3 regions of the Paenibacillus sp. FSL L8-0644 genome follow, and region 1 is predicted to be linked to each of the others. Evidence: riboswitches for the same ligand, from Rfam matches in the RefSeq annotation. Region 1 holds a riboswitch; each other region holds the start of a gene.
The links. A riboswitch is a leader RNA that binds a small molecule or an ion and turns the genes downstream of it on or off. The one in region 1 is predicted to bind cobalamin.
Positions count from the first base shown of each region.

Region 1 (3,279 bases):
CAGCCGCATCAGTACAAAAGTCAGCGTGGATACCACGAATACAATGATAAGCAGCTGCGCCACACGTTCCAGTATAAAACGAATCATAGGATACGCAGCTCGTTATTCCGCAATATCGGATTGCGTCGTAATGTAGTAATACTCGATCGGATGGGGTGTAAAACCCTCCACCCCTTTTTTCACGCCAAACACATTATCAGGATGCACAATGAACGACTGTGGCAAATCCGTATTGATGATATCCAGCGCTTGTAGTGTCATGGCATTACGCTGCGCTGTATCCTTCGCCAGCTTCAGGCTGTTCAGAATACTCTCTAGCGGTTTGGAACTATAACGGCTTACATTGGCTTCGCTTTTCAAAGAATAAAACATGTCCATAAAATATTGCGGCTCTCCTGTATGAGCAGTAAGCATACTGTACATAGCAAAATCCCAATCGTTTTTGGTCAACGCCTCGTCGATATTTTCCACCTTGCGAATCTTGACCTGGATTCCCTCTTTCAGCAATTGGCTTTGGATGACCTCAGCCATAACAGAGAGCTCCGGACGCTGAGGGAAAGTCAGCAGCGTAACCTCGAACGGCTTGCCTTGCTTAGTCCATGTCCCTTGGGCGTCCTTCTGCCAGCCATCCTTCGTCAAAAGTTGCTCTGCCGTTCCGTCCAGCGCTTTACGCTCAACTTTACCGAAGGGAAGAATGCTCGGGAACGGGCTGCTTGCCTCCGTACCGAAGTCCCTCATGACGGCGCTCACAATCGATGCGCGTGGAATCAGGCTGTCCACCACCTTACGGTTCGCCACATCCTTGAATACTGGCGATTCCATATTGTACACGATCATATGGGTGCGCAAGGACGGAGCTGACAGCACTTGCAGCTTGCCGTTCTTTTTCAGTACCTCTGCGTTATCAACCGGAATATCCGTCGCTACGTCCACCTCACCGGATTGCAGTGCCATCAGGCGCGAATTCCCGTCCGTAATGAACTTCATCGTCGCTTCAGCCAATCGTGCCTTCTCGCCCCAGTATCCGTCATAACGCTCTACGACCAACGATTGGTCCTTGTTGAACGCTTTGACTTTAAAGGCGCCTGTCATCGCTGGGTGACTCTGTTCATCTTTCATCGATGCCACATCCAGTACAATCGTCGATGGATCAGCTAGATTAGACACCAACGCCGCATTCGGCTGGTTTGTCGTGATCTTCAAGGCCAGCGGGCCGCTTACATCAATGGACTTCACATTCAGTAAATCCTTCGCCAGATGGCTTTTCTCAATAGAGCGTAACAAAGACGCTTTTACACTTGCTGCATCCATACTTTTTCCATTATGAAAAGTGACTTTATCCTGCAAGCTGAACGTCCAAACTGTAGGGCTGTCCTGCTTCCACTCCTTTGCCAACCAAGCCATAGGTTCCAGCTTTTCATTCAAACGTACCAGCGTCTCGCCTGCACCGGATCGCATTACATCCCAGCTATTATCTCCGTGCGGGTCAACGCCTGACGGTTTCCACGTATACGCCATTACTAGCTTTTTATCTGTCGCTGTTTGTTGTGCTGACGCGTTCTCCCCCTTGCCGGAGCTATCCGCCGTCTTATTGCTGGCACATCCCGAAAGAGCCATAACTGCTAGCAGCAGCATCACCCCTGTACATACGAACCATGAACGCCTACTACGATTGCTAATCATTTCATGAGTCCCCCTCTATCTTGTAAAAACATATAAACCTAACGTAAAACGCCAAAAAAAGCATTCCGGACCACTTGATTAGCAGTCAGAAATGCCTTCAATATAAAATGCCAAAACTCACCTCGAAGCCAACTCTAATAATATAGAAGGGATCGGTTTCAGACATTCCGTATGCAGCACGCCTAACCACCTCCCCAGCAATCCCGTGGGTCTGACAGTGATGTCAAAACAGGCAGGTCTCCTGACTCCAGGCGTATCTTTCAGGCCTTCCCGGTTCTTCACAATTCCAGTGGCTGTTCTGAAAGCTCCAGCAGTATCCTGCTGATGCCTGTATACAGTGGCGGGCCCGTGTCGGAATCAACCGAACTTCCCTTTTAAGTGAACATGCTCAACAACTATGTACATCGTCTCTACGAAACCCCATACATAGAGTTGTCCGGCTCACACCTGTTTTCTTCCTTTATTTCTTTTCATTACGATCTTATTTTGTTGTCACAGGCTTGTCAATAAAGGCTGCACAATAATTTAAATTTGAACGATAAGGTAGAAACAAGACCTAACCTCCAATTGCGTGTACGCAATTGAAGTGTTAAAATTAGGTATAGAGTAAACCACCGTGTCCGTATACTAAAAAGAGTCTTCGCCGCGCCAACGGCAAAGACTCTTAGGACTTGAAAGGCTGTGGATCACCCACGGCGCGCTGCATAACTAATGGTTAATGCAAACGAAACCCACCGTTAGGGGCCAACCTAATTACGCGGTGGGTTTTCGCTTGTTCCGAAATTTCCGACGTAGCCAGCGATAAAGTTTACGAATACTAAACACCAGGCTTAGTAACGTAACCATCCAACGCAACACATCGTAGCACGACACAAGGTTGACCATCGGCTTCACCCCCTTTCAGGAAGCTACACCGTGGTCCGAAAACATCCACCACTATTCAAAATCCATAAGGTAAATTATACCATGATATCACCCATCACTCTAGCAAATTGTTCTAGTAGATTAATAAGCTCCTAATGTTCATTTGGAGAACTCCTTTAGCTTCTTACTCCTACTGGACTATCAAATCTGCTGTTATAAAACTGTCATTAAATGTCGTATATGTCAGGATAATGAACTCTTGCTTATAAAAATATAGATAAATATATTCATATATTCCATTAAAAGGTTGATATAGTATGTGAGCTCATTTATGCTATCTATGGATTTACAAATTTTTCGAGGAGGCGCTTTGTATGAAAGTAAAGTATCTACCACAAGCTTTTCTAGCTGTAACGCTACTCATTTCTTGGGGAGTCGTCAGTCCAGCAATCTCTCATGCTGAGAAAGGGGAAAAAATCCCTGACCAAATGTTGGCGGGTACAATCATCCAATATGACGAGAACAATAACATGGTTGTATTGGAAAAAGGAACTCCTGTACCTGAACCACAAAAATCTCTAGCTGCTGTTGCTCCACTTACTGCTGAACAACAAATTGAGCTACAAAAAGAAGAGGCACTAATTAAGGAAATCAAAGAAGAAGCCAAATCACTGCCGGTATATCATATTGACAACCCTGAACCTCAGCCTGGTTTAAAAGTAATTTATGATG
Region 1 covers NZ_JBBOYN010000001.1:5,360,133-5,363,411, forward strand. The annotation lists gene nikB (nickel ABC transporter permease) at 1-87, opposite strand, end outside; gene NSS94_RS24275 (ABC transporter substrate-binding protein) at 103-1,683, opposite strand; cobalamin riboswitch at 1,898-2,095, opposite strand; gene NSS94_RS24280 (hypothetical protein) at 2,922-3,279, shown strand, end outside.

Region 2 (3,279 bases), 240 kb from region 1:
TATTCCAGCTCGCCGTCATCACCCGCTACCTCGGCGAGCAGCGCCATCTGGCGAGCGGTGAACTTCTTGTTTCCCACACCCGGGGAAACACCCACCTCAAACAGCGCAGGCTTGCCAAAGCCGCCTGTCGCCATCCCGGCCGCGGCCCCTGCTCCGGCCACCGCCGACGTTCCGGCGGTGCTCTTGGCGGTAGGCGCTTGCCCGCTCCAGCGAGCGTTGGCTTCGCCAGGCAGCTTGCCGCCGACAGCGAGGCGGCTTAGCGCCTCTGCCGCCAGCGATGCCGGGGCCGTGCCGGTTTGCACAGCAGTTGTTGCCTGCACGGCAGCCATCGCTTGCGGGCGTGCCTGCGTCGCAACCGCAGCGCCGCTCGCGGAGGGTCCAGCGGGCGTAGTCGGGGCTGCTCCTGCCTGCGGTGTACCCTCTTGCGCTCCCAGCGACCACGGCTCCGCTTCCGTGCGGAGACGCTGATGCGGCTTGAGCGCCTGCTCGGTCGCATCCAACGTGTATTTGCGCTGATATCCGCGCGGAGTCACGATCAAACCGTCATACACCGTCGTCGAGGAATTGCCGATGATTACAGTCGTCAGCATCCCGATGTCATGGTTCAGCATATCTTCCAGCGTCGTTACAATAACTTGCTGACGCTCACGATAAGCACTTTTCACCAACCCGACCGGAGTTTGCGGATCGCGGTAACGCAGCAAAATGGACTGCGTCTCCACAATCTGGCGCGTACGCCGACCACTGCGCGGGTTGTATAATGCAATCACAAAATCAGCTGAAGCCGCAGCTTCTACACGCTTCACAATCGTTTCCCACGGGGTCAGATGATCACTCAGACTGATCGTGCAAGCATCATGCATAACCGGCGCCCCCAGCAACGAAGCACAGGACTGAATTGCCGAGATCCCCGGTACGACTTCTACCTCAACCCCGTCCTCGCGTCGCCAGCCTTTTTGCATCAGCACTTCGTACACCAGCCCTGCCATGCCATAGACTCCTGCATCTCCACTGGAAATGACGGCTACCTTCTTGCCCATCTCTGCTTGGCGAACCGCCTCCTGCGCACGGCTCACTTCCTCTGTCATCCCTGTACGTACAATCTCCTGTCCGTTCAACAACGGACGGATCAAATCAACATAGGTATTGTAGCCGATAATGACCTCACTTTCGGCCAGCGCATCCAGCGCCCGTTTTGTGATATGTTCCATATCTCCTGGTCCAAATCCAATCACCAACAATTTTCCTAATGGGCTCATCGGGCTCCTCCTATTCATCCTTTTCAGGGCAGCTATGCTATCTATTCCAATGATTTTTGGACATCCTGTAACTCAAAAAAGCCCCATCCTACCCGGATGGGGCTTCTATGTACGTATCTCTCATCAGACGAACAAACAGCGTAAGAAGACACGATTTGTCTTCCTCCAGCCTGCCGTTGTTTTCCATCTGTCTGTTTACGCTTCAAACGCTGCTGCACGTTCATATCCACGCAAACCTCTAGCCAACATGGAAAAAGCAACGTGTGCCTGATTTCCTGATTTCGTACACCCATCCTCTCCGCGAAGGTTAACGGTGCATACAGATCAAGGTAGGTCTCCTGGCTTGGCATCAACAGATTCTTTCGTCTTCCCCGTTTTTCACGAGTGACCATTAAAAAAAATCCTCTTCCTTACAGTGGCGGGACCGCTCGGGATTTGCACCCGATTCCCTGTTACCCTTTGCTCAACCGCAAAGGCACCTTGTCTGTCCGCTATTTGATTATGGGTCTTATCATAACCTTGCCTCAATCAGTTGTGCAAGCACGAAAAACGCTTTATTTCAAGTTCTCTGCTTTATTTTTTAACATATGTAGCAATTCGTCCGGGTCCGCAGAGATACTTAATAACGCTGGGTGCTCAGCCCCGGTAAACCCTTCTTGCACGCTATGACGCACCATTTCTACTAACGGGTCAAAATATCCATTCACATTCAGCAGCCCAATGGGCTTGCGATGAATGCCAATTTGCGCCCAGCACAATACCTCGAACAGCTCCTCGAAGGTTCCCAAGCCACCCGGAAGGGCGATAAACGCATCGGCCATCTCGCTCATTGCCGCTTTACGCTCATGCATGCTTGCTACCTCAATAAATTCGGTAACTCCCCGATGAATGATCTCTGCATCAAATAATAGGGTGGGCATAATACCAGTGACCTGACCGTTACCCGCCAGCATTCCATCCGCCACCTCTCCCATTAGCCCCCTGCTAGAGCCGCCATAGATCAGACGGATATGATGGCGAGCCATGGCTTCTCCCAGTTTGCCTGCTGCCTCAACATATACCGATAAATGTCCAGGTCTGGACCCGGCAAATACGCAAATAGAATTCATTAACGTCTCAGCTCCTGTCCTAAGTAGCATCGAAACTTATTCATTATATTAGATAAACATTTTCGCTATAACAAAAATCTTTGTCGATGCATGTCCAACAAAAAAAGATAAAGACCTCGGAGGCCCTTATCTTTATTTTACTCTGTATCCCGAAATATAAGTTCATTTTTTTAGCATACTGCATTTATAATTTTGATCTCATTTCAATGACCATTCACGATCTTCAGACCACAGCCATGCACCGAATCGTTATGTTCAAAATATTTGCCCAGCTCCACCATCATCGCGCCCATGCGCTCTTCGGTTGGAAACACGACTCGATCAATCCCTTCTTCCACAATGGACTGTGCAGTCACCTTCCCTACGGATACAGCAATCACATCCTCACGAAAAGCTTCCAGTAAATCCTCGATTCGATTTTGCTCTCTGGCATATTGGGCCAAAAATCGAATTTGCGGACCACTCGTGAATGTAACGGCATCAACATTACGATGGATAACATCCTCCAGTAACGCCTGCAATTTTGCTTCCTCAGGTGGGATATGCTTATAAGGAAGTACCTGGCGGGTCACTGCCCCCTGCTCGTCCAGCCATTTTACCAACCGTGGGGCTGGATCGCCATGCAGTTGCAACAGCACTTCCTTCCCCTTCAGATCGTATGGGGCGAAAGCTCCTGTCAATCCGATCAAACTTCCGTCCTCGTCTCGTACTGCTGGCGTAAAGCCACGCTTTTTGAGTCCATTGACCGTCTTGTAGCCCCGCGCTGCAATGTTGGAGGATTGCAGCAACTCTATAATCTGCTCAGCCACGCCCATATCCTCTGCCATATCGAACAGGGCATCCAGCCCCATGCCTGTCGTGAAGATGTACCAGTCCGGAGGGTTCTTTACCCACGATACAACAGCGTTGCG
Region 2 covers NZ_JBBOYN010000001.1:5,123,535-5,126,813, forward strand. The annotation lists gene cobJ (precorrin-3B C(17)-methyltransferase) at 1-1,259, opposite strand, end outside; cobalamin riboswitch at 1,571-1,756, opposite strand; gene NSS94_RS23200 (LOG family protein) at 1,814-2,368, opposite strand; gene NSS94_RS23205 (uroporphyrinogen-III synthase) at 2,572-3,279, opposite strand, start outside.
Region 2: it holds a riboswitch for cobalamin, as region 1 does, so the genes downstream of both, cobJ (precorrin-3B C(17)-methyltransferase) here and NSS94_RS24275 (ABC transporter substrate-binding protein) in region 1, are expected to answer to the same signal.

Region 3 (3,279 bases), 210 kb from region 1:
CGCTCCCGGCTGCTCGCAAAATCAGCTTGGAAGCTCCGTTCCATAACCTATGCAACGCTGGTGCGATATCATACATTGAGCTGGACGGTAATGCGCGGAATAACCCGGATGCGTTTCTTAAAATTGTTCAGTACGCGCTACATCAGAACATCGGCTACTTCTCCATCAACCACCCGGTGGATCGTTGTACAGAATGCGGTTATGAAGGGATTATCGGGACAAGCTGCCCCCAATGTGGCACAGATGAGGAGCACACACACTTTCAGCGCTTACGTCGGGTAACCGGATATCTGACAGGGGATTATACCGTTCGCTTTAATGCTGCAAAACAAGCAGAAGTTCGAGATCGGGTGAAACATAAGTGAATTTGTGTGGCTACATTCCGGAATCTCTGAACGAAGGATACGGCCTGCGCACCGTCGTGTTCATTAGCGGTTGCCGTCATGCCTGTCCCGGATGCTTTAATCCAGCGTCGTGGAGCTTCCATGCAGGTGAGCCATTCACCCCCCAACGACAACAGGAGGTCATTCGTGACATCATGGATAATCCGTTGTTGGACGGACTGACTCTCTGCGGGGGAGACCCGTTTTTCTCAGCAGCAGAATGCTCGCAATTTGTGCGCGACTTCCGTGCGGCCTGTCCCGACCGAACCGTGTGGGCTTACACTGGCTTTGTCTATGAAGATCTACTCACAGATCAGGAGCGACAGGAGCTAGCACTTTTGTGCGATGTGATTGTGGATGGTCGCTTTGTAGAACAGCAAAAGGACCTGACCCTTCCCTTCCGAGGCAGCCGCAACCAGCGTCTGGTAGATGTAAAAGCCAGCATTCAGGCAGGTTACACCGTTTCATTGGCTTAAAGCGAAGCTTACTCGGCATATGCTATATCTAATCTAGGACAAGTCTCCATCATGGATGAGGCTTGTCTTTTTTGGCATATCCCTAACAGATTCCATTGCAGTTTCTATTGCGCATCCTGCAAGTTTCACTTATGATGGTGAACAAGTATACGAGTGCATAATTATTCGTCATACCTTAACCGCATAGCTTGGAGATAGGTGTCTGTTCTATTCAGATCAGGCTTAAAAGGGAAGCCGGTGCAAATCCGGCACGGTCCCGCCACTGTAAACGGGGAACTTTCAGCTGTTCATACAACCACTGGTCCACAGACCGGGAAGGGATGCTGAGAGTCATGATCCGTAAGTCAGGAGACCTGCCTATTTTAACAACATCGCAAGTACCTACGGAAGATAGGGAGGTGTTAAGAGCAGTCGCCGTATTTTTGATTTTTTAATCACGGAGGCATTCTTTCCCCTACTTATTTTTAACTCTAGGGGGAAGAATGCCTTTTTTGGTACGTAAAAATAAAACAGCCACCCACTAGGAGGAAAAGTACATGTCCGTCATTGAATGGCCTGAATTATCCGGCTTAATTAGCAGTAATCTGGGATATCCGCGTATCGGCGAAAACCGGGAATGGAAGAAAGCACTGGAACGCTTCTGGAACGGCAGTATTAGCGAAAGCGAACTGCAAACGGAGATGAAAAGATTACGGTTGGAGCATCTGAGCAAGCAGCGTGACAAGGGGATTGATCGCATTCCTGTCGGAGACTTCTCCTATTATGATCACATGCTGGATACATCTGTGATGTTTGGTCTAGTACCCGAACGGTTCAACCATCGTCCTGCAGGTCCGATTCCTCTGTCCGTGTATTTCGGGATCGCTCGTGGTCAAAAGGGAGCAACCGCCAGTGAAATGACCAAATGGATGAATACCAATTATCACTACATCGTTCCTGAATTGGCAAACGCAGTCCCGGTGTTCACTGAAAATAAACCTTTACAGGCTTATCGTGAAGCAAAACAAGAGCTAGGCATTGATGGGAAACCGGTCCTCATCGGCCCCTATTCATTCGTTACCCTTTCCAAAGGCTATGATCGCAAGGAGCTTGCTTCTATTATAAGAACCTTCCTGCCTTTATACACCCGTGTCCTGTCTGAACTAGCAGCAGAAGGTGTTCAGTGGGTCCAAATCGATGAACCTGTCCTGACCACCTCATTCCCAGTAGAGGATCTGGACATTATTCAGGAAGTCTATGAAGCTTTGGCCCAAGCTGCGCCCTCTTTAAATATAATGCTGCAAACTTACTTTGGCAGCCTGGACCATTATGAGCGTCTGTCCGCACTTCCGGTACAGGGACTGGGTCTTGATTTTGTGTATGATGATGGCGAAAATCTCCAGCATATATTGCAGCATGGTTTCCCTAAAGGAAAAACGCTGGGCGCTGGGGTCATTGACGGGCGCAATATATGGCGCAGCGACCTTAACGCTGTGGCTACCCTGCTGGGTCAGTTAGCAGAACAGACCACTGCCGAGCAGCTTATCGTACAGCCATCATGCAGTCTGCTGCATGTGCCAGTCAGTCTGGAAGCAGAGCACAAGCTGGATCGAGAACTGGTGCAAGCGCTGGCCTTTGCCGATGAAAAGCTTGAGGAAATCGCCGTCCTGACGGCTGCACTTGGCAAACACGATCCATCCGCACTCACCAAGCTTGGACAAAGTGCGGATGCGGTAGCCCGTTTCAACAGCTCAGCGGCACGTGTACAGACAGCTGCCGATCTGGCTGACTTGCTGGCAAAGGAGCCTCTAACACGCAGCGTTCCTTTCGCCGAGCGTCGTGAGATTCAGCAAAATAAGCTGAAGTTGCCTCCACTGCCTACGACGACCATTGGTAGCTTCCCGCAAACCGCCGAGATCCGCAAGGCCCGCCTGCACTATCGCAAAGGACAATGGTCTGCCGAGCAATACCGGACGTTCATCCAACAGCAAATCAAGGAATGGATTGATATTCAGGAGGACATTGGCATTGACGTGCTTGTACACGGGGAATTTGAGCGGACCGATATGGTTGAATTTTTTGGCGAAAAGCTGAATGGCTTTGCTTTTACACAAAACGGATGGGTGCAGTCCTACGGCTCCCGCTGTGTCAAACCGCCGATTATATACGGAGACGTCTCCTTCGATCAGCCCATGACTGTGGAAGAAACGGCATTCGCTCAATCGTTAACTTCCAAGCCTGTTAAGGGAATGCTTACAGGCCCTGTGACCATTTTGAACTGGTCTTTTGAACGCAATGATATTCCGCGTAGCCAAGTTGCTTTACAATTGGCTCTGGCATTACGGGCAGAGGTAGAGGCACTGGAACAAGCGGGCATCAGCATGATTCAGGTCGATGAACCCGCAATTCGTGAAGGGCTTCCGCTGAAAAAAGAACAACAG
Region 3 covers NZ_JBBOYN010000001.1:5,152,178-5,155,456, forward strand. The annotation lists gene NSS94_RS23325 (anaerobic ribonucleoside triphosphate reductase) at 1-365, shown strand, start outside; gene nrdG (anaerobic ribonucleoside-triphosphate reductase activating protein) at 362-859, shown strand; cobalamin riboswitch at 1,039-1,234, shown strand; gene metE (5-methyltetrahydropteroyltriglutamate--homocysteine S-methyltransferase) at 1,396-3,279, shown strand, end outside.
Region 3: it holds a riboswitch for cobalamin, as region 1 does, so the genes downstream of both, metE (5-methyltetrahydropteroyltriglutamate--homocysteine S-methyltransferase) here and NSS94_RS24275 (ABC transporter substrate-binding protein) in region 1, are expected to answer to the same signal.